DNA from 3 places in the Serratia ficaria genome. Region 1 is predicted to be linked to each of the others. Evidence: predicted binding sites of a transcription regulator. Region 1 holds the regulator's gene; each other region holds the start of a gene.

Region 1 (7,937 bases):
GATGATTTTATCCGTGCCGTGTTCGGAGGCCATGCGGCGCAGCGAGACGGTATTGGAGAAGCGCACGAAGCTGTCGCGGCCGAGCCACAGCACGGCGAAGAATTTCTGCACGCCGTTCAGCAGGCGCAGATGCGGCGTGCCTTGCCCTTCGCGGCCCGGCGAGCGGCCAAACATCACCGAGACCGGCAGCATCTGGATGTCGAGATCCGGATTGTTGCGGTGCAGGTCCAGGTAGTCGTGGAACAGCTTTACCGACTCTTCCTTCGGCGTGTAGTAGCGGAACACGCGCGGGCCGTCGTGAATGAACACGTGGCTCGGCAGCACCGTGCCGTCAATTTCCAGCGGGTTGAGGGGGTCGGGCAGATCCTGCGCCAGGCACTGAGTGCGCAGCGTCAGCAAATCCGCCTTGGAATTATAAGGCAAAACATACAAAATCGGCCGTGAGGGATCCAACCCTAATTCCGTGACCGGATCTGAAGGGATAACCTTACTTCTTACCAACAATTTGAGTGGTAAATTCAATAATTTATAATAAATTTTACGCCAACCTGACATAACAACGTGAAGCCTCTTGTTAGCAATGCGCCGCAAGCATACCAGAAACCGGGTAGCAGATCTGTGGTGTTGGAAAACCGAGAGCCGATAACGCTGGCTGATCTAGACTCTTTTTATTATGACTTACCTCTGAGAAAGGCACCGAAAACATGGCGAACCAAGCAACCGGCCTGACCCGTATTATTAAAGCCGCCGGCTACTCTTATAAAGGACTTTCCGCCGCCTGGCAGCACGAGGCGGCGTTCCGCCAGGAGCTGGTGGCGACCCTGCTGGCCATCATACTGGCGATCTGGCTGGATGTGGGTGCGATAGCGCGCATTTTGTTGATCGGATCGGTGGCGCTGGTGATGATCGTCGAGATCCTGAACAGCGCGATCGAGGCGGTGGTCGACCGCATCGGCAGCGAGCATCATGAGCTCTCCGGCCGGGCGAAGGACATGGGGTCGGCGGCGGTGTCGCTGGCGATCCTGCTGGCGCTGTTCGTCTGGGGCTCGGTGCTGTGGCAACACTTCCTTTGAGCGGGGCGCTAATCCCTGATTTTTATTCATTCTTCGGTTCCCAATCCGCGCTTACCTGTATATACTCACAGCAAGACTGTATAAACAAACAGGGGGCGGAATGAAAGCACTAACTACCAGACAGCAAGAGGTCTATGATCTGATTCGCGATCATATTTCGCAGACGGGCATGCCGCCGACGCGTGCCGAGATCGCTATGCGTCTGGGGTTCCGCTCGCCAAATGCCGCCGAAGAACACCTGAAGGCGCTGGCGCGCAAAGGGGTGATCGAGATCGTCTCCGGCGCGTCACGCGGCATCCGCCTGCTGATGGAAGATGAAGAAGGCCTGCCGCTGATCGGCCGGGTGGCCGCCGGCGAGCCGCTGCTGGCGCAACAGCATATCGAAGGCCACTACAAGGTGGATCCTTCGCTGTTCAAACCGAACGCGGATTTCCTGCTGCGGGTCAACGGCATGTCGATGCGCGACATCGGCATTCTGGACGGCGATCTGCTGGCGGTGCACAAGACTCAGGACGTGCGCAACGGCCAGGTGGTGGTGGCGCGCATTGAGGACGAAGTCACGGTCAAACGCCTGAAAAAACACGGCAACGTGGTTGAACTGCTGCCGGAAAACAGCGAATTCCAACCGATCGTGGTCGATCTGCGTCAGCAGAATTTCACCATCGAAGGCCTGGCGGTCGGCGTGATCCGCAACGGCGACTGGATTTAACCGCCGCGCCCGAACGGTCGTCCCCCGATTTAAATCGCCCCTGCTTTGGGGCGATGTCATTTCTGATTCAATATCGTGCCCAATCGCTTTCAATGCGCAGCCGACACGCCTGCAGCTTGGTAAGATGAAGGGTATCCACGGGAACATTTCACCATGCGCCTGATCTCCGCCTTTTCCGCCTTCACCAGCGACACCGATAAAGCCCTGTGGCGTCTCGCCCTGCCGATGATTTTTTCCAATATTACCGTGCCGCTGCTCGGGCTGGTGGATACCGCGGTGATCGGCCATCTCGATAGCCCGACCTATCTCGGCGGCGTGGCGATCGGCGCCATGGCCACCAGCTTCCTGTTTATGCTGTTGCTGTTCCTGCGCATGAGCACCACCGGCTTGGCCGCACAGGCGCTGGGGGCGCAGAACCCGCAGGCGCTGGCGCGCGCCTTTATGCAGCCGCTGCTGTTGGCGGTGCTGGCCGGGCTGGCCATTGTGCTGTTGCGCCAGCCGCTGATTGATGCGGCGCTGGGGATCGTCGGCGGCGACGCCGAGGTACTGCGGCAGGCGCGGCTGTTTCTTGAGATCCGTTGGCTGAGCGCCCCGGCGGCGCTGGCCAATATGGTGATCCTCGGCTGGCTGCTCGGCGTGCAGTACGTGCGCGCGCCGGTGATCCTGTTGATCGTCGGCAACCTGCTGAACATCGTGCTGGATATCTGGCTGGTGATGGGGCTGGGCTGGAACGTGCAGGGGGCGGCGACGGCGACCGCCATCGCCGAATACGCCACGCTGCTGCTCGGGCTATGGCTGTCGTGGCGCGTGATGCGGCTGCGCGGCATTTCACCGCCGATGCTGCAGCAGGCCTGGCGCGGTAACCTGCGGCGCCTGCTGGCGCTAAACCGCGACATTATGCTGCGCTCGCTGTTGCTGCAGCTGTGCTTCGCCTCTCTGACCATTTTTGGCGCGCGCCTTGGCAGCGAAGTGGTGGCGGTGAATGCGGTGCTGATGAACCTGCTCACCTTTACCGCCTATGCGCTGGACGGTTTCGCTTACGCGGTGGAGGCGCATTCGGGCCACGCCTACGGCGCCCGCGACGACCGCCAGCTGAGGAGGATATGGCGCGCCGCCTGCCGTCAGGCCTGCCTGGTGGCCCTGGCCTTTGGCGCGGCTTACGCCGTTGCCGGCCAGCAGATCGTGGCGGCGCTGACCTCGCTGCCGGAGCTGCGCGCGTTGGCCAATCACTATCTGCCGTGGCAGGTGGCGCTGCCGTTGGTCGGCGTATGGTGCTACCTGCTGGACGGCATGTTTATCGGCGCCACCCGCGGCGCGGAAATGCGCAACAGCATGGCGGTGGCGGCGGCAGGTTATGGGCTCACCTTGTTCAGCGTGCCGCTGCTGGGCAACCATGGGCTGTGGCTGGCACTGGCGGTCTTTCTCTCGCTGCGCGGCCTCTCTCTGGGTTGGATCTGGCATCGCCACCGGGTGCGCGGCAGCTGGTTTTCAGCGACATAGTCGATGCTGAATGACGCAAAATCATTAATTTTATTTATGTTTTAATTCATATTTAGTTACATGTTTTCGTTGCCGAACTTAACCCGTTAGCAGGCTGTTTTTCGGCGTTTTCTACTGTTATACGAAGTTTGAATGGATTTAAATTCTGCTTACTTTTTATTTGTCGCTATCTGATTCTATACTTAATCATGTGGCTGGCGACGTGAGCAGGGGAGCGGCGCCCCTTTGGTTAGCGCATATAAACCATAAAAATTACTGAGTAATGCGCCCGGCCAGCAGGATCTGAAACTGATTCACCACAGGTTAACGGAGAGACTATGAACAAAGATCAAGCCGACGGTAACTGGAAGCAGTTTAAAGGGAAAGTGAAGGAACAATGGGGCAAGCTGACCGATGACGATCTGGCGGTTATCGAAGGGAAACGCGAACAGCTTGTCGGCAAAATCCAGGAGCGCTATGGCTACCAGAAAGAGGCGGCCGAGAAAGAAGTGAAGTCCTGGGAAGATCACAACAAGTATCGCTGGTAGCGCGACGGGCCGCTGCGGATTGCGGCCGGAAGCTGCCATTGATGGCCTGGCGTTTCCCCCCTTGGCGCCATGGCCGCAGGTACAGGGAGGTACCTGATCCCGCCTATTTCTTCTTGATGGCGATGCTGTGATCGTGTTCGCCGCAATCATGCTTGCTGTCGCAGGCCTCAACCTCAACGCAGCCGGCGCACAGGCCGTGGGCTTCCACCACGCTGTGGCGCAGCGCGAACCCTGACTCTTGCGCCAATTTTTGCAGCGTATCTTCTACGCCTTCGGTGGTGCGTTCGGTCACCTGCCCGCAGCGATCGCAAATAAACAGCGCGGAGGTATGCATCGGCTGTTCAAAATGGTGGCACAACACATAGCTGTTGGCGGATTCCACCCGGTGGATAAACCCTTGCTCGAGCAGGAAATCCAGCGCGCGGTAGACCGTTGGCGGCTTGGCCTGCGGTTCGACGACGCGCAGCAGGTCGAGCAGGTCGTAAGCGCTGATGGCACCGGGCTGCTGCGCCATCAGGCGCAACACTTCCAGCCGTTGCGGCGTCAATCGCACATTGCGTTGCTGGCAGAGCTGTTCAGCCTGCGCCAGCAGCTTTTCCTGGGTGGTTGAGTTCATCGCAAATATCCCGGTACGTAAAAAAGCGATTTTAACATGATTACGGCGAATCGCCGAGAGTTGGCCCCTTTTCCCCTGACTACGGCGCACCAGAAGGCAAATATCGCGGCGTGAACGGTCATAAATGAGAGGCATATCACAACTTTTTTCCGCCTGTGGGCGGCGGCGGCCGGTGCGGGGGTTTTCCCAACGGCGACGATTGTCGTTATAATAGCCGTTTGCGGCACTACGCCGTTCGTTGAACCCAGACAGACTCAGGTAGCCAGTAACCCAGCATGACGAAAGACAACCACGCCCCAACCTACGCCGCCAATCGTTTTTCCATCGCGCCGATGCTCGACTGGACCGACCGTCATTGCCGTTACTTCCACCGCCTGCTGACCAAGGAAACGCTGCTGTACACCGAGATGGTGACCACCGGCGCGATTATCCACGGCAAGGGCGACTACCTGGCTTACAGCGAAGAAGAGCATCCGGTGGCGCTGCAGCTGGGCGGCAGCGATCCGGCGGCGCTGGCGCACTGCGCCAAATTGGCTGAACAGCGCGGCTATGACGAGATCAACCTCAACGTCGGCTGCCCGTCCGACCGGGTGCAGAACGGCATGTTCGGCGCCTGCCTGATGGGCCAGGCGACGCTGGTCGCCGACTGCATCAAGGCGATGCGCGATGCGGTGTCGATCCCGGTCACGGTCAAGACGCGCATCGGCATCGACGAGCAGGACAGCTATGAGTTCCTGTGCGATTTCATTGCCACCGTCGCCGGCCGCGGCGAATGCGACATGTTCACCATCCATGCGCGCAAGGCCTGGCTCTCCGGCCTCAGCCCGAAAGAGAACCGCGAAGTGCCGCCGCTGGACTACCCGCGGGTGTACCGGCTGAAGCGCGACTTCCCGGCGCTGACCATCGCCATCAACGGCGGCGTGAAGACGCTGGAAGAGGCGCGGCAGCACCTGCAGCACCTGGACGGCGTGATGATGGGCCGCGAGGCTTACCAGAACCCGGGCATTTTGGCGCGGGTCGACAGCGAACTGTTCGGCGCGCGGAGCGAAGTGCAGGACAGCGTGGCGATTATCGAATCGCTGTACCCGTACATCGAGCGCGAGCTGTCCAACGGCACCTATCTGGGCCATATCACCCGCCATATCCTCGGCCTGTTCCAGGGCGTGCCGGGCGCGCGCCAGTGGCGTCGCCACCTGAGCGAGAACGCCCACAAGCCGGGTGCCGACGTGCGGGTAGTGGAAGCGGCGCTGGATCTGGTGCGCCTGCCGCGTACCGAGGTGGCATAACCCCTAAAGAATTTGACTAACAGTTAGTCTTTCTCGCCAGGCATTCAGCGTCTTGCTGTATGCCTATCCAAATATTTCAATGAGTTATATTTTACGCCGTTCTGGCACGCTTCTTGTAATAACTCAGCAGATACGTTGCGTTGCGAAGGAGCAATCATGTTAGAACTCTTCTTTCTCGTTGGCTTTGTGGTGATGCTGATGGTGACCGGCATTTCGCTGCTGGGCGTGTTGGCCGCGCTGTTGGCGGCGGCGGCCTTCATGCTGCTTGGCGGGCTGTTCGCTATGGTTTTCAAGCTGCTGCCTTGGCTGATCCTGGCGGTGGTGGGCGTGTGGATCTACCGTTCGATGCAGAAGTCCCCGATCAGGCGCTACTGATTTTTGTCGAACAATCAGACAGTCACGATGAAATTCAGGTAACGGCGGCATGACTAATGCGGCGGCGATCACAGCTTGGCAGTTTTAACCGCGCGGGTGGCACATAAAGCGTGTTTTTTGCGTTGGGGGGCTGTTAGGATAATCGCCGATGCAGTGATGCGACCGATTTCATCACCGCGAGAGACAATCCAATAATAGCGTTGCCGAAGCAACCCCCTGTCTCTGGCGGACTCTGCTCTACCCCTACAAAGCGCAGTAACAGAAAGGGCTCCTTACGGAGCCCTTTTCTTTTGGCGGTAATCAGGGGATCAACAGGCTGGAGCCGCTGGTGCTGCGGCTTTCCAGCACCTGGTGCGCGCGTTGCGCGTCGGCCAGCGCGAATTTCTGCTGTTCCTTCACTTCCACCTTGATGGCGCCGCTGCCGATCAGCGAGAACAGCTCATTGCTGGCGTACTGCAGCTCGGCGCGGTTGGTGATATAGCCGTTGAGGGAAGGACGGGTGACGTACAGCGAGCCTTTCTGGTTCAACAGCGCCAGATCGACGCCGGTTACCGGGCCGGAGGCGTTGCCGAAGCTGACCATCAGGCCGCGGCGCTTGAGGCTGTTGAGCGAGGCCTGCCAGGTGCTTTTCCCTACCGAGTCGTACACCACGCCGACTTTCTCGCCCTGCGTCAGCTCGGCCACTCGCTGGGCGATATCTTCCTTATGGTAGTTGATGGTCGCCCAGGCGCCGGCCTGTTTGGCGAGCGCGGCCTTTTCGTCCGAGCCGACGCTGCCGATCAAGCGGGCGCCGAGCGCCTTGGCCCACTGGCAGGCGATCAGCCCGACGCCGCCGGCCGCGGCATGGAACAGGAACACTTCGCCCGGCTGCACTTCGTGAGTCTGGCGCAGCAGATAGTGCACCGTCAGCCCTTTCAGGAAGGCGGCGGCGCCCTGCTCAAAGCTCAGGTTGTGCGGCAAGAGCGCCACTTTTTCCTCCGGCACGTTGTGGATCTCGCTGTAGGCGCCGAGCGCCGACTGGGCGTACACCACCCGGTCGCCCGGTTTTACCGCGCTGACGCCGGCGCCGACCTTGACCACCACGCCGGCGGCCTCGGTGCCCAGCCCGCTCGGCAGGCTGGCGGGGGCGTACAGGCCGCTGCGCACGTAGGTGTCGATGTAGTTGATGCCGATCGCCTTATTCTCGACCTGCACCTCGCCGGCCGCCGGATCGCGCGGCGTGAAATCAACGTATTGCAGCACTTCCGGCCCGCCGGTGGCGGAGAATTGAATGCGCTTTGCCATGTCGTTACCTCGTTGGAGTGTCTGATTTCACCCTATTCTTTTTAGTATCGGAGATCCAGTTCGCCCGCGCCGGGTTCAATACCTTTTTTGCATCGGTTATGCCGCGGGAATCACGAATAAAAATCACGTATACTCTCGCGTCAGGATCCTTCATTCGCAACCGGATAAAGAATACGCTTCATGGCAGGAAAAAAACCAACCAACAGAACCAACGCTGACGAAGCCAGAGAACGGCCACGAGATCGCCAGATGGAAGGGCTGAAGATGCCGCCGCATTCGCTGGAGGCCGAGCAGTCGGTGTTGGGCGGTTTGATGCTGGACAACGAACGCTGGGATAACGTGGCCGAACGCGTGGTCGCCAACGACTTCTTCAGCCGTCCGCACCGCCTGATCTTTACCGAGATGCAGCGGCTGCTGGAAATGAGCAAGCCCATAGATCTGATCACCCTGTCCGAATCGCTGGAGCAGAAGGGCGAGCTGGATTCGGTCGGCGGCTTCGCCTATCTGGCCGAGCTGTCGAAAAACACCCCGAGCGCCGCCAACATCGGCGCCTATGCCGACATCGTG
Region 2 (7,937 bases), 550 kb from region 1:
CTGCTGCGCGCGCTGTTTCGCCTGTTGTTTCGGGTACGGGTCGAAGGGGACGTCCAGCACTTCGAACGGCAAAAATTACTGATTACGCCGAACCACGTCTCTTTCCTCGACGGCGTACTGCTGGCGCTGTTCCTGCCGATAAAACCGGTGTTTGCGGTCTATGCCAGCATCGGCGAGAGCTGGTTTATGCGCTGGCTGCGGCCTTACATCGATTTTGTCTCGCTCGATCCCACCAAGCCGATGGCCATCAAGCAACTGGTGCGCATGGTCGAGCAGGGACGGCCGATCGTGGTGTTCCCTGAAGGGCGCATCACCGTGACCGGCACGCTGATGAAAATTTACGACGGAGCGGCGTTTATCGCCGCCAAATCGGGCGCCACCGTGGTGCCGGTGCGGATCGACGGCCCGGAGTTCAGCCCGTTTGGCCGCATGGCCGGGGTGTTCAAGATCCGCTGGTTCCCGCAAATCATCATCCGCATCTTGCCGCCGACCACGCTGCCGATGCCGGAAGCGCCGCGCGCGCGTGAACGCCGGGCGCTGGCGGGCGATCGGCTGATGCAGATCATGATGAAAGCGCGAATGGACACCCGCGAACCGCAGACCCTGTTCAGCGCCCTGTTGGCGGCCGGGCATCGTTACGGGCGCCGCAAACCCTGCATTGAAGACATTTCGTTCAAGGAAGACAGCTATCAGACGCTGCTTAAAAAGTGTCTGGGCGTCAGCCGCATCCTGCAGCGCTTTACCGCCGAGGGGGAGCATGTTGGGCTGCTGTTGCCCAACGCCACCATTACCGCGGCGGCGATCTTCGGCGCATCGCTGCGCAACCGCATCCCGGCGATGCTCAACTACACCGCCGGCGCCAACGGCCTGAACAGCGCGATGACGGCCGCCGGCATCAAGACCATCGTCACCTCGCGCCAGTTTCTGGAGAAGGGCAAGCTGACCCACCTGCCGGAACAGGTGCCGCAGGCTAACTGGGTGTATCTGGAAGATCTGAAAGATACGGTCACGCTGGCGGATAAGCTGTGGATCCTGCGTCACTTGCTGCAGCCGCAGCGCGCGGCGTTGCCGCAACGTCCGGAGGACCCGGCGCTGATCCTGTTCACGTCCGGATCCGAAGGCCATCCCAAGGGCGTGGTGCATTCGCACGCCAGCCTGCTGGCCAACGTAGAACAAATCCGCACCATCGCCGATTTCACGCCGCGCGACCGCTTCATGTCGTCGCTGCCGCTGTTCCACTCGTTCGGCCTGACGGTGGGGCTGCTCACGCCGCTGATCACCGGCAGCCGCATTTTCCTCTACCCCAGCCCGCTGCACTATCGCGTGGTACCGGAGCTGGTGTATGACCGTAACTGCACGGTGCTGTTCGGCACGGCGACCTTCCTTAACAACTATGCGCGCTTCGCGCATCCGTATGATTTTGCCCGCTTGCGCTATGTCGTGGCCGGCGCGGAGAAACTGGCGGACAGCACTAAACAGATCTATCAGGACAAATACGGCATCCGCATTCTGGAAGGCTATGGCGTGACCGAGTGCGCGCCGGTGGTGTCGATCAACGTGCCGCTGGCGACCAAGGTGGGCACCGTCGGCCGCATCATGCCGCAGATGAAGGCGCGCCTGATCGCGGTGCCGGGTATTGATAACGGCGGCCGTCTGCAGCTGAAGGGGCCGAATATCATGAAAGGCTATCTGCGCGTCGAGCGCCCCGGGGAACTGGAGCCGCCGGCGGCGGAAGATGCGAACGGCGTGCTGCAGCCGGGCTGGTATGACACCGGCGATATCGTCAGCCTGGATGAGCAGGGTTACTGCACCATTCGCGGGCGCGTGAAGCGCTTCGCCAAGCTGGCGGGCGAGATGGTGTCGCTGGAGAGCGTCGAATTGCTGGCGCAACGGCTGTCGCCGGAAAAACTGCATGCCGCCACTGTCAAAAGCGACAGCAGCAAAGGGGAGGCGTTGGTGCTGTTCACCACCGATCCCGCCATTACCCGCGAGGCATTGCTGCGGGTGGCGCGCGAACTGGGCAGCCCGGAGCTGGCGGTGCCGCGCGATATTCGCCTGTTGAAAACGCTGCCGGTGCTCGGCAGCGGCAAACCCGATTTCGTCACCCTGCGTCATATGGCCGAACAGCCGGAGAGTGCCTGATGAATCCTTCGACCGAATCCCCTTTGTTGTCACGCGGCATGATCGCGGTGATCGGCGCGCAGTTCCTCTCGGCGTTCGGCGACAATGCGTTGCTGTTCGCCACGCTGGCGCTGATCAAGCAGCAGCTGTATCCGGACTGGAGCCAGCCGATCCTGCAGATGGCCTTTGTCGCCACCTACATCGTTTTGGCGCCCTTTGTCGGCCAGGTCGCCGACAGCTTTGCCAAAGGGCGGGTGATGATGTTCGCCAACGCCCTGAAATTGGCGGGGGCATTGGTGATCTGTTTTGGGGGTAACCCGTTTCTGGGTTACAGCCTGGTCGGCGTGGGAGCCGCTGCGTATTCACCGGCCAAATACGGCATTCTGGGCGAGATCACCAGCGGCGAGAAACTGGTCAAGGCTAACGGCCTGATCGAGGCTTCGACCATTGCGGCCATTCTGACCGGTTCGGTGGCCGGCGGTATTCTGGCGGACTGGCACGTGGCGGTGGCGCTGGCTGCCTGTGCGTTGGTTTACGCGGGGGCGGTGGTCGCCAACCTGTATATTCCGCGTTTGGCGGCGGCGCGTCCTGGCGCTTCGTGGCGTCCTCAGGCCATGACGCACAGCTTCTTTGCTGCCTGCGTTATGCTGTGGCGCGATGGACAGACGCGTTTCTCATTGATTGGCACCAGCCTGTTTTGGGGGGCCGGCGTGACGCTGCGTTTTCTGCTGGTGCTGTGGGTGCCGGTGGCGCTCGGCATCGCCGATAACGCCACGCCGACGCTGCTGAACGCCATGGTGGCCGTCGGCATCGTGGTGGGCGCGGGGGCCGCCGCGCGCTTCGTCACGCTTAAAACGGTGAAACGCTGTATGCCGGCCGGCATGCTGATCGGCGTCGCGGTCGCGGTGTTTGCGCTGCAAACGACCATGCTCAATGCCTACGTCTTGCTGGCGCTTATCGGCATGCTGGGGGGCTTCTTCGTCGTGCCGCTCAATGCGTTGCTGCAGGAGCGGGGCAAACATTCGGTCGGCGCCGGCAATGCGATCGCAGTGCAAAACCTGGGTGAAAACGCCGCCATGTTGCTGATGCTCGGCCTGTATTCTTTGGTGGTGAAGCTGGGCGTGCCGGTGGTGGGCGTCGGCGTAGGGTTTGGCGTGGTGTTTGCGCTGGCGATTAGCGCGTTGTGGTGGTCGCAGCGGCGGTGAAACGGGGCGCAGCCAGGCTGCGCCCTCAGGCTATCAAGGCGCCGGAATGGTATAACGGCTGTGAATTTCTTCGAGCGCCTGCAGCACCTCTTCATCCAACACCACATCGAAGCTGTCGATGTTGGTTTTCAACTGCTCCAGCGTGGTGGCGCCCAACAGGGTGCTGGCGACGAACGGCTGCTGGCGCACAAAGGCCAACGCCATCTGCGAAGGATCCAACCCCTGTTTCCTGGCTAACGCCACGTATTCGGCAATCGCCAGCTGGGTTTGCTGCCCGGAGTAGCGGTTGAAGCGGGTGAACAGCGTATTGCGCGCGCCGGCCGGCTTGGCGCCGTTGAGGTATTTGCCGCTCAGGGTGCCGAACGCCAGGCTGGAATAGGCCAGCAGCTCCACGCCTTCGTGCTGGCTGATTTCCGCCAGGCCAATCTCAAAGCTGCGGTTCAGCAGGCTGTACGGGTTCTGGATCGACACGATGCGCGGCAGCTCGTGTTTCTCGGCCAATTGCAGATAGCGCATCACGCCCCATGGCGTTTCGTTGGATACCCCGATATAGCGGATTTTACCGGCGCGCACCTGCTCGGTCAGCGCTTCCAGCGTTTCCAGCAGCGTTACCGTGGCCATTTCGTCGGTGTACTGATAGTTGAGCTTGCCGAAGCAGTTGGTGGCGCGCTGCGGCCAGTGCAGCTGGTAGAGATCGAGGTAATCGGTGTTCAGGCGTTTCAGGCTGGCGTCCAGCGCGGCGCGGATATTTTTGCGATCCAGCGCCTGCTGTGGGCGGATGCTGCTGTCGTTGCCGCGCACCGGCCCGGAGACTTTGCTCGCCAGCACGATTTTCTCGCGGCTGCCGCGCGCCTTGATCCAGCTGCCGATATATTGCTCGGTCAGCCCCTGGGTTTCCGGGCGGGGCGGCACTGGGTACAGCTCGGCGGTGTCTATCAGGTTGATGCCTGCGGCTAATGCATAGTCCAGCTGTGCGTGGGCATCGGCTTCAGTATTTTGCTCGCCAAAGGTCATGGTGCCCAGTCCCAGCACGCTCACTTCTAAAGAACTGTGGGGAATACGGTGGTATTGCATTAACGGCCTTCCTTTCTTGTTAGCGCTTACGGGCCGCGGAGCCCGGTGAAACAGGAGCCAGGTATCAGGTTACGGCAGATAACCCGTCAGGCGTTGATATCGCCTTTTCCGACTATAACCAAGCCGCGAAGATGGGGGAAGTGGATTCCGTGCGGAGGAGGGGCTGAGGCTATCGCGCCGGGGATGTGCGATAGCCGGCTGGGCGGATCAGCGTTCGATAACCTGCGAAACCTGATCGCCATTGATTTGGCGCGAGTTGCCTTTTTCATCCTTGTAGCTGATCAGACCGGTATCCTGGTCGATCTCAGGTTTGCCCTGGGTCAGGATCATGTTGCCGTCTTTGGTCGCCATCACGTAATCACTGGAGCAACCCGCCAGCCCGGCGGCCATTACCAGTGCAGAAACTGCCATTACCCACTTTTTCATCCTGCGGATCCTCAGTTATGCAGAAAAGAACGTTCTTTCAAGATTAGCAAACTATCGATAGCCGATGCCTCAGATAAGTCTTTATCTTGGTCATTAAACGTGACAAATGTGAACAAAGAAGGGTAACGGGAACCGCAGAACGCGGCTCCCGCCGGAGCATTATTCGGAGACGCTGCTCTTTTTGCCGCGCATCAGGTTGAGCGCTTCGACCGACATCGAGAAGAACATGGCGAAGTAGATATAGCCTTTTGGCACATGCACCTGGAAACTTTCCAGCATCAGGGTGAAGCCCACCAGAATCAAGAACGCCAGCGCCAGCATTTTCACCGACGGGTGACGGTTGACGAACTCGCCGATCGGCCGGGCGGCGAACATCATCACGCCGACGGCGATCACCACCGCGGCCATCATGATGAACAGGTGATCGGACAGGCCGACGGCGGTAATCACCGAATCCAGGCTGAAGATGATGTCCAGCAGCATGATCTGCACGATGGCGCCGAAGAAGCTGTGCACCTTGGTATGGTGTTCTTCTTCCGATCCTTCGATGGTTTCGTGGATCTCCTTGCTGGCTTTCCAAATCAGGAACAAGCCGCCCAGCAGCAGGATCAGATCGCGAGCGGAGATGCTGTGGTCCATCACGGTGAACAGCGGATGGGTCAGGCGGATCACCCAGGCGATGGAGGCCAGCAGCGCCAGCCGCATCAGCATGGCGGCGGCCAGGCCTATGCGGCGCGCCTTGTTCTGCTGCGCTTTAGGCAGCTTGGCCACCACCAGCGACAGGAAAATAATGTTATCAATACCCAGTACGATCTCAAGAATGGTCAGCGTACCTAACGCTAACCAGGCATTGGGATCCATAATCCATTCGAACATTGCCCAGCACACCTTAATAAAATGCAAAGCGTGAATTATACGCGTTTATCGTGGCACTGACAGGGTTACCTAAACGCGAACTAAACAAAGTGCTTTAGATTAAGAAATGTCTTGCCAACAGAGCGCCGGTAAAACTCTTTTTCAGGTAGAAACCGCGCGGCAGCGTCATGATCGGCTGCCCCTGTTCGCCGATGGCCTCGGTCAGCGCCTTGCTGTTGGCCGCCTTGGGCCGCAGCTGCAGCACCTCGCCGTGGCGGGCGGTGATGCGTTCGACGTGGCCGAGCACGATCAGATCCATCAGCTCCTCCCAGTCGCGCCGCAGCATCTCTTCCTCTGCGGCGTTCGGGCTCCACAGCAGCGGCGAGCCGATGCGCCGCTGCGCCAGCGGGATGTGCCGTTCGCCCTCAACCGGGATCCACAGCACCCGCGCCAGCTTGTGGCGCACATGGCTGCTGGCCCAGGTGACGCCGCTGTTGCCGCTCAGCGGCGCGACGCAGACGAAGGTGGTTTCCAGCGGTTTGCCGGCGGCGTCGATCGGGATGGTTTTCAACTCAATGCCCAGCTCCGGGAAATCCTGTTCGGGCTTGCTGCCCGCCATGGCGCCGAGATATTGCTCCAGCAGCATGCCGACCCAGCCTTTATCGCGCTTCAGGTCTTTGGGGATCGGCAGCTGCGCGCGTGCGGCCAGCTCGCCCAGGCTGAAACCGGCCAGCGCCTGCGCGCGCTCGAACAGCTGTCGTTCGTTTTCCGGCGGAGGGGGCAATGGGGATAAAAACGCCATAAATCATGCCTGTCAGATTTGGTTGAAAAACGTACTGCATTTACGCACAGCCGATAGCGGCCGCATCTGCCTGGGGAAAAGAATAATAGTAGCATGATTTTTCATGACTTTTTTTCCTCCTCCCGGCAAGAGGGAAATTCCTGCCGGCGCTTGTGCACCTGAAGCCACCGACAATAAACAGGATCTTACACCTATTTATCCACAGATTTATGGGATAACCCAAATTTTTAGCGATCACTGGTTCGATTTACAGCCTTGACGCGGGCGGTTTTTTACGAATTTGTCCGTTTTGTGCGTAACTTACCCGGATAATCTGTGGATAAAAACGACGTTGGTGGATCTTTCGCCAGCACAGGATCCCGACCGTGCACAGATCACATTTTTACCCTGTTCATAACTGGTTTTTGTTATTTAATTTATTGTATTTAAAGTAATAATACAAAATTGGTTTTTGCCGGTTTTCTTGCGGTCCGAGAGTTTTACCGGCTTATCCCTCGAGTTCTTCACACACCTATCCACAGAAAAAGTGAATAAAACCGGCCGAAAAAGCGGGGGTATGTTTATAACTTTGCCATTATCTGTGAGTTATCCCAATGTTATCCGGCCCACGACGCTGCAAAGCAGTGGTTTACCGCCTGTAGCTTGTGTGAAACAATCAGGACATCTATGCGAATTTAAGCTTATCGAGGTAGTCCGGTGATCGATGATGATGGCTACCGCCCGAATGTTGGTATCGTAATCTGTAATCGTCAGGGGCAGGTCCTGTGGGCCCGCCGTTACGGTCAGCACTCCTGGCAGTTTCCCCAAGGTGGGATTAACCCTGGCGAAACCGCGGAACAGGCGATGTACCGTGAGCTGTTCGAAGAAGTGGGGCTGAGCAAGAAGGATGTGCGTATCCTGGCCTCAACCCGCAACTGGTTGCGCTATAAATTGCCAAAACGTTTGGTGCGTTGGGACACAAAGCCGGTATGTATCGGCCAGAAGCAGAAATGGTTTTTGTTGCAGTTAATGTGCAACGACGCCGATATCAACATGCAGCGCAGCAGCACGCCGGAGTTCGACGGCTGGCGCTGGGTCAGCTTTTGGTATCCGGTGCGCCAGGTGGTGTCGTTCAAGCGTGACGTCTATCGCCGGGTGATGAAAGAATTCGCCGTGACCGTGATGCCCATGCAGGAGCAGGCAACGCAGCGGCAGGCCCCCGCTTACCGCCGAAAGAGAGGTTAAGTTAAGCAGACTATGCTCACGCGCTTGCGAGAAATTGTTGAGAAGGTGGCCGCGGCGGCCAGTCTGACGGATGCGCTGGATCTTTTGGTCAACGAAACCTGCCTGGCGATGGATACGGAAGTCTGTTCCATTTATCTGGCAGACAACGACCGCCGCTGTTATTACCTGATGGCGACACGCGGGTTGAAAAAACCGCGTGGGCGCACCATCGCGCTGGCCTTCGACGAAGG
Region 3 (7,937 bases), 2.4 Mb from region 1:
CCGCCAGCGCGTTCCTGTCGGCCTACCTGATGCTGAAAGGCTGGTCGCTGATGGGCGATGCGCTGTCGCATTCGGTGGTGCCCGGCGTGGCCGGCGCCTATGCCCTCGGCCTGCCCTACGCCGCCGGCGCCTTCTTCACCGGCATGCTGGCGGCGCTGGCGATGACGCTGGTGCGCCACGTCACCCGACTGCGGGAAGATGCGATCATCGGCTTCATCTTCTCCACCTTCTTCGCCGTCGGCCTGCTGATCGTCTCGCTCAACCCGACCTCGGTCAACGTGCAGTCGATCATTTTCGGCAATATCCTCGGCATCGCCGACGAAGACGTGCTGCAGGTCGAGATCATCATCGGCGTTTCTCTGCTGATCCTCTGCCTGGTGTGGAAAGACCTGCTGGCGGTGTTCTTTGACGAAAGCCACGCGGTGTCGATCGGCCTGTCGCCGCTGCGGCTGAAGATCCTGTTCTTCACCCTGCTCAGCGCCTGCACCGTGGCGGCGCTGCAAACCGTCGGCGCCATCCTGGTGATCGCCATGGTGATCACCCCGGGGGCGACCGCCTACCTGCTGACCGACCGTTTCAGCCGCTTGGTGATCATCGCCATCGTTATCGGCTCGCTGACCAGCGGCATCGGCGCCTACCTGAGCTTCTTCCTCGACGGCGCCACCGGCGGCGTGATTGTCACCCTGCAGACCCTGGTATTCCTGGCGGCGTTCTTCTTTGCGCCCAAGCACGGCCTGCTGGCGTCCAAACGCCGCGTAGCGCGCGAACACACCGGAGGCCACTGATGGAAAACCTGTATCAACTGCTCAGCGAGCCTTTCGCCTACCCGTTTATGCAGCGGGCGATTATCGCCGCCATCGTGACCGGCGTGGTATGCGCGGTGCTGTCTTGCTATCTGGTGCTCAAGGGCTGGTCGCTGATGGGCGACGCCATCTCGCACGCGGTGTTGCCCGGCATCGTGGTGGCGTTCGTGGTCGGCATTCCCTTGGCCATCGGCGCGTTTCTCTCCGGCATTTTCTGCGCGGTGGCCACCGGCTACCTGAAAGAAAACAGCCGGGTGAAGGAAGATACGGTGATGGGCATCGTCTTCTCCGGCATGTTCGCCTTCGGGCTGGTGCTGTTTTCGCGTATCGATACCGATCAACACCTGAGCCATATCCTGTTCGGCAACATGCTGGGCATCACCGACGGCGAGCTGAAGCAAACGTTGGCGATCGCCGGCATCACCCTGGCGGTGGTGCTGCTGAAGCGCAAAGACTTTATGCTTTACTGCTTCGATCCCCATCATGCGCGGGTGATTGGCCTGCCGGTGAAAGCGCTGCATTACGGGCTGCTGTGCCTGCTGGCGATGACCATCGTCGCCTCGCTGCAGGCGGTGGGGGTGATTCTGGTGATCGCCATGCTGATAGCCCCGGGAATTATCGCCTTTATGCTGTGCCGCAGCTTCGACCGCATGCTGATCGCCGCGACGGTCGTTTCGGTTATCTCCTGCGTGCTCGGCACGTTGATCAGTTTCCACATCGACGGCGCCACCGGCCCCTGCATCGTTATCGTTCAGGCGATTTTCTTTGTTATCGCTCTGTTTTACAGCAAGTTACGCACGTTACAGCGTCACCAAAATCCGCTGGTTAGCCGCAAGTCCTGATGGCGCCGCAGCGGCGGGTTCCCGCCTCAGCCGCTGCGCGCCCCGCCAACCGCGACCAGAGTTGCGCGTAAAACAATCAATAAGGTATATACTTTGTGCAGGCGCGCTGATGAAAAAATCGCCGCCCGTTGGCGCCAGCTGTGCGCCACGTCGAGTTTTCACCCAGGGAAAGACGCTAACCTAATGAATTCACAGGCAGCACAGAGGGGGATACCATGTGGCAAGCCGTTAGCCGTCTGTTAAGTGAACATCTTGGCAGCGCAGAGATCCGCGAAAGGACTGAACTGCCCGGGGGAGACATTCACCCGGCGTGGCGCGTGAGTTACGGTGATAGCGAGGTGTTTGTGAAATGCGACGCCCGCGAACAACTGCCGATTTTTACCGCCGAGGCCGACCAGCTGGCGCTGCTGGCGCGCAGCAAGACCGTGCGGGTGCCGGAGGTGTACGGCGTCGGCAGCGACCGCGACTACAGCTTCCTGCTGCTGGAGTATCAGCAGCTCAAACCCCTCGACGCCCATGGCGCCTATTGTCTCGGCCAGCAGTTGGCGCACCTGCATCAGTGGAGCGAACAGCCGCAGTTCGGCCTCGATTTCGACAACGACCTGACCACGACCCCGCAGCCCAATGCCTGGCAGCGCCGCTGGTCGGAGTTTTTCGCCGAACAGCGCATCGGTTGGCAGCTGCAGCTGGCGGCGGAAAAAGGCATGACCTTCGGTGATATCGAGGAGATAGTCGATTTGGTGTACCTGCGGCTGCAGCACCACCAGCCGCAGCCCTCCCTGCTGCACGGCAATCTGTGGCCGGCCAACTGCGGCATGACGGCCGACGGCCCGATCCTGTTCGATCCGGCCAGCTACTGGGGCGATCGGGAGTGCGATCTGGCGATGCTGCCGCTGTACCCGGAACTGCCGCCGCAGATATACGACGGCTATCAAAGCGTTTGGCCGCTGGAAAGCGGGTTTATCGATCGCCAGCCGCTGTATCAGCTGTATTACCTGCTCAACCGCAGCAACCTGTTTGGCGGCCAGCATCTGGTCATCGCGCAGCGCGCGGTCGATGCGCTGCGGCAGCAGGAAACGCAGTAAAGCGCGACGGGGCGCCGTTGGCGCCCCGTCGCGGGTGATCAGGCCGCGCCGGCCAGTTGCCCGAGCAAGCGGATCACGAACCAGGCGACCACCGCAATGACCACCGGCAAGATATACAGCGGGAAATACTGCAGGAAAATGCTGTGGTGCGGCAGCGTGATGCGCGCTTCAAGCTGCTCGCGGGTATGCCCTTCGCTGCCCTTGGCCTGCTCCAGAATCATCTGGTCCTCCAGCCCTTCGCGGATGAACTTCACCTGGCGCGACATGCGCGCGCCGGAGGCACGCAGCGCCAGCCCAACGAAGATCAGAAAATAAATGATGATGAACATCAGATTGGCGCCGCTGAACAGGCTTTTATCCACGTCGGGCACCGGCGAGTTGTACCAGAAGAGGTTAAGGAATGGCGTATTGAAGCGCACCATGTCCACCATCACGTGCACGAAATCCAGCATCACCGCGTTGATGCCCTTGGTTTTTTCACTGTGCTGATAAACAAACCCCAGCAGCGAAATCAGCGTCGACAGCAACGCCGGGATAAAAACCACCCACCCGAGAATGCGTTTCACAATGGCGATGCGCCCGGCCTGTTGATACGTCATGTGTTCCCCTTGTTAGCGACGTAACCTAATCGGCTAAGTCTACCTGTAGTTGGCAAGACTCGCCCACCGTTTTCTTTACTTCGGCTGTGCCACCCGCCTGGCCAGAGAATTCGAAATCAACCGCTTACCCGCAACCGCAACCGCACCGCCAAAAGCGTTATGCCATTTGAACCCACCGGTGTCGATGCTAAAGTAACGGGCACATTCACCGGCATCGGCAGGAGTTCACCGTTAATGGCCTATTCGCAACGCATTGAAACCGCAATTTTTGATATGGACGGCTTGTTGATCGACTCGGAGCCGCTGTGGCTGCAGGCCGAATTGGACATATTCGGCGCGCTGGGGCTGGATCTTTCCGATCGCCACAAGCTGCCGGACACCCTGGGCCTGCGCATCGATTTGGTGGTGAAGATGTGGTACCAGGCGATGCCGTGGCAAGGCCCGTCGCTGGAACAGGTTTCCGCGCGCATCATCGAGCGTGCCATCGAGCTGGTGCATGAAACGCGTCCGCTGCTGCCCGGCGTGCGCCAGGCGCTGGAGCTGTGCCGCAGCCAGGGTCTGAATATCGGCCTGGCCTCCGCCTCGCCGCTGCATATGCAGCAGCAGGTGTTGAAGATGTTTGATTTGGCAGGCTACTTCGATCAGCTGGTGTCCGCCGAATATCTGCCCTACAGCAAGCCGCATCCGGAAGTGTACCTGATCGCCGCCGAACGCCTGGGCAGCGATCCGCTGCGCTGCGTCACGCTGGAGGACTCGTTCAACGGCATGATCGCCACCAAGGCGGCGCGCATGCGCTCCATCGTCATTCCGGCCGCCGAATACCGGCAGGACCCGCGCTGGGCGCTGGCGGACCACCGGCTGGACAGCCTGGAGCAGTTGACCCCCGAGTACTTCGCCTGATCCCGCGGCGCCGGCCGGCGCCGCCTCCCTCTCCCTGCTCGCCCCTTCATTTTCAGAAAAAAGACTTACGTCAAAAAATAAATAAAACATTATTTCATTTTTATTGAATTAGCATGCCGAGGCCTCTATGCTGAAGGCAACAGGAAAGCGCCGGGCGGCGGGAGGCCGTTGTCACTGCCACGCAGCGCCGCCGGTTGCCCGGTTGCTTTCCCTACACACCTTCACTCTGAGAGGCATTGCGATGGACGTCCGTCAAAGCATTCACAGCGATCACGCCAAACAACTCGACACCGCCGGCCTGCGCCGTGAGTTTCTGATTGAAAAAATATTCGAAGCCGATACCTACACCATGACCTACAGCCATATCGACCGCATCATCGTCGGCGGCATCATGCCGATCGGCAAAGCGGTCAGCATCGGCGGTGAAGTGGGCAAACAGCTGGGCGTCAGCTATTTTCTGGAGCGGCGCGAACTGGGCGCGATCAACATCGGCGGCGCCGGCAAGATTGTCGTCGACGGCGAAAGCTACGAAATCGGCCCGGAAGAGGCGCTGTATGTCGGCCAGGGCGCCAAAGAGGTCGAATTCAGCAGCCTGGATCCGGCCAGGCCGGCCAAGTTCTATTACAACAGCGCACCGGCCCACACTCACTACCCCAACAAAAAAATCACCCTGGCCGAGGCTTCGCCGCAGACGCTGGGCGATGACGCCACCAGCAATCGCCGCACCATCAACAAGTTTATCGTGCCGGACGTGCTGCCGACCTGCCAGCTCACCATGGGCCTGACCAAGCTGGCGGAGGGCAACCTGTGGAACACCATGCCGTGCCACACCCATGAACGCCGCATGGAGGTCTATTTCTACTTCGATATGGACGACGAAACCGCGGTATTCCACATGATGGGCCAGCCGCAGGAAACCCGGCATCTGCTGGTGCACAACGAGCAGGCGGTGATCTCGCCGAGCTGGTCGATCCACGCCGGCGTCGGCACCAAGCGATACACCTTTATCTGGGGCATGGTGGGCGAAAACCAGGTATTTGGCGACATGGACCACCTCGCCGTCAGCGAACTGCGCTGATCTCCTTTTCCCCGATAACCGGCCGCACGGCGCCTTGCCGTGCGGTGAGAGAGCATGGCTATGATCCTTGATTCCTTCGACTTAAGCGGCAAAGTGGCGCTGGTGACCGGCTGCGATACCGGGCTCGGCCAGGGCATGGCGGTGGGCCTGGCGCAGGCCGGCTGCGACATTATCGGCGTCAACCGCAGCAACCCGCAGCAGACCCGAGAGCAGGTGCGCGCGCTAGGCCGCCGTTTCCTCAGCCTGAATGCCGATCTGAGCAGCATCGCGGTGATCCCGCCGCTGATCGAGCAGGCGGTGGCCGAATTCGGCCGCATCGATATTCTGGTGAACAACGCCGGCATTATTCGCCGCGAAAACGCCATCGATTTCAGCGAAAAGGACTGGGACGATGTGATGAACCTGAATATCAAGACGCTGTTCTTTATGGCGCAGGCGGTGGCGCGGCAGTTTATCCGCCAGGGCGGCGGCGGCAAGATCATTAATATCGCCTCGATGCTGTCCTACCAGGGCGGCATCCGCGTGCCCTCTTATACCGCCTCCAAGAGCGCGGTGATGGGCGTGACGCGCCTGCTGGCCAACGAATGGGCGCAGCACGGCATCAACGTCAACGCCATAGCGCCGGGCTATATGGCCACCAACAACACGCAGCAGCTGCGCGCCGATGAAGAACGCAATCAGGAGATCCTCGAGCGCATTCCCGCCGGGCGCTGGGGTCTGCCGCAGGATATGGGGGGGCCGGCGGTGTTTTTGGCGTCGGCGGCCTCGGACTATGTCAACGGCTACACGCTGGCGGTCGACGGCGGCTGGCTGGCACGCTGAAAATACGCCGTCTGGCGACGCCGCTTCGAGCCCTGCATGCAGGGCTTTTTTATTTGCGCGACGCCAAAAACGGCCACGCGTTAGTCAACGGAGTAACAACCTGTTGTAAATCCGGGGAAAATAAACAATTGGTTACAGGGTAACTGCTTCCACTACTGGGAATTTTCCCATATACTGGATAAATTAACAGTTTACCAGCCGGAATAGCAACAGCATGACCGCGGAAGGACACCTTATATTCTCTGTCGCTTGCGCGATCTTCGCCAAGAAGGCCGAGGTCACCCCGGAACTGGCCACCGGCGACTGGTGGCACATCATCCCGGCCGCGCTGCTGACTTCGCTGCTGCCCGATATCGATCACCCCAAATCGGTGCTGGGCCAGCGCCTGCGCTGGATAGCCATTCCCATCGCCCGCGCCTTCGGCCACCGCGGCTTCACCCACAGCCTGCTGGCGATCGCCGGCGGCATGGCGCTGTTCCAACTGGACGTGCCGCGCAGCTGGCCCATCCCACCCGACGTGTTGCACGCCATGATCATCGGTTATTTCAGCCACCTGCTGGCCGATATGCTCACCCCCGCCGGCGTGCCGCTGCTGTGGCCCTGCCGCTGGCGTTTTCGCCTGCCGCTGCTGAATTCGCAAAAAGGCAATCAGCTGGAGCGCGCCCTGTGCCTTTGCCTGGTCGCCTTCGCCATCTATTGGCAAGGCGGATGCACCATCCCGGTGCAATCGTATTTCGAGCAGATAAAAAATATCAAACTGTGATCGCGATCGCCGACTAATTAATCATCAGAAAGAATATTAATTAAACAAATATAAACAAAAAGCTATATCAAATTCCATTTGGATATAAGTAGGCCATTCACCAAACTGTTAGGATATTGGCATCGCTACAGGCTGGTGCGTAGCCATTTTTATATAAGAAAAGATTATTGGAGACATTGGGGATGAATCTTCCGCTCGTAATTAACGTGGTGGTCTTTGTCGCCCTCCTTTTGCTGTTGGCGCAAACTCGCCACAAGCAATGGAGCCTGGCGAAAAAAGTATTGGTCGGTCTGGCGATCGGCGTGGTGTTCGGTCTGGCGCTGCAGCTGGTATACGGCTCCGACAACCCGGTACTGAAAGAGTCCATCAGCTGGTTCAACATCGTCGGCAACGGCTATGTGCAACTGCTGCAAATGATCGTGATGCCTTTGGTGTTCGCCTCGATCCTGAGCGCGGTCGCCAAGCTGCATAACGCGTCGTCGTTGGGCAAAATCAGCTTCCTGACCATCGGTACCCTGCTGTTCACCACGCTGATTTCAGCGCTGGTCGGCGTGCTGGTGACCAACCTGTTCGGCCTGACCGCCGAAGGCCTGGTGCAGGGCGCGCAGGAAAGCGCGCGTCTGTCGGCGATCCAGAGCAACTACGTGGGCAAACTGGCCGACCTGACCGTACCGCAGATGGTGCTGTCCTTTATTCCCAAAAACCCGTTCGCCGACCTGACCGGCGCCAGCCCGACCTCGATCATCAGCGTAGTGATCTTCGCCACCTTCCTCGGCGTGGCCTCGCTGCAGCTGCTGAAAGACGACAAGCCGAAAGGCGAGCGCGTGCTGGTGGCTATCGATACCCTGCAGGCCTGGGTAATGAAGCTGGTTCGCCTGGTGATGAAGCTGACCCCGTACGGCGTGCTGGCGCTGATGACCAAAGTGGTCGCCGGCTCCAACATCCACGACATCGTCAAGCTCGGCAGCTTCGTGATCGCGTCCTACCTCGGTCTGGCGATCATGTTTGCGGTACACGCCGCGCTGCTGGCCTTTACCGGCGTCAA

The links. Region 1 encodes LexA, which represses DNA repair genes until DNA is damaged. Its sites were predicted from a motif close to TNCTGTATGTACATACAGNA; they were not measured.
Region 2: mutH (DNA mismatch repair endonuclease MutH) is a predicted target of LexA. The motif match lies at 6,516-6,535, and genes of this name have one in related genera.
Region 3: CKW09_RS10880 (metal-dependent hydrolase) is a predicted target of LexA. The motif match lies at 6,302-6,321, and genes of this name have one in related genera.

The regions. Positions count from the first base shown of each region.
Region 1 is NZ_LT906479.1:4,729,156-4,737,092, reverse strand. Features, by position in the region: gene plsB (glycerol-3-phosphate 1-O-acyltransferase PlsB) at 1-555, opposite strand, end outside; gene CKW09_RS22150 (diacylglycerol kinase) at 705-1,073, shown strand; gene lexA (transcriptional repressor LexA) at 1,174-1,782, shown strand; gene dinF (MATE family efflux transporter DinF) at 1,936-3,282, shown strand; gene CKW09_RS22135 (CsbD family protein) at 3,600-3,809, shown strand; gene zur (zinc uptake transcriptional repressor Zur) at 3,913-4,425, opposite strand; gene dusA (tRNA dihydrouridine(20/20a) synthase DusA) at 4,701-5,711, shown strand; gene pspG (envelope stress response protein PspG) at 5,868-6,086, shown strand; gene CKW09_RS22115 (quinone oxidoreductase) at 6,387-7,370, opposite strand; gene dnaB (replicative DNA helicase) at 7,551-7,937, shown strand, end outside.
Region 2 is NZ_LT906479.1:4,181,255-4,189,191, reverse strand. Features, by position in the region: gene aas (bifunctional acyl-ACP--phospholipid O-acyltransferase/long-chain-fatty-acid--ACP ligase) at 1-2,142, shown strand, start outside; gene lplT (lysophospholipid transporter LplT) at 2,142-3,326, shown strand; gene CKW09_RS19730 (NADP(H)-dependent aldo-keto reductase) at 3,360-4,400, opposite strand; gene CKW09_RS19725 (YgdI/YgdR family lipoprotein) at 4,608-4,826, opposite strand; gene CKW09_RS19720 (TerC family protein) at 4,986-5,702, opposite strand; gene mutH (DNA mismatch repair endonuclease MutH) at 5,797-6,483, opposite strand; gene rppH (RNA pyrophosphohydrolase) at 7,180-7,707, shown strand; gene ptsP (phosphoenolpyruvate--protein phosphotransferase) at 7,720-7,937, shown strand, end outside.
Region 3 is NZ_LT906479.1:2,296,726-2,304,662, reverse strand. Features, by position in the region: gene CKW09_RS10915 (metal ABC transporter permease) at 1-785, shown strand, start outside; gene CKW09_RS10910 (metal ABC transporter permease) at 785-1,645, shown strand; gene CKW09_RS10905 (fructosamine kinase family protein) at 1,861-2,730, shown strand; gene CKW09_RS10900 (YniB family protein) at 2,769-3,329, opposite strand; gene hxpB (hexitol phosphatase HxpB) at 3,564-4,229, shown strand; gene kduI (5-dehydro-4-deoxy-D-glucuronate isomerase) at 4,471-5,307, shown strand; gene kduD (2-dehydro-3-deoxy-D-gluconate 5-dehydrogenase KduD) at 5,368-6,129, shown strand; gene CKW09_RS10880 (metal-dependent hydrolase) at 6,344-6,892, shown strand; gene CKW09_RS10875 (L-cystine transporter) at 7,075-7,937, shown strand, end outside.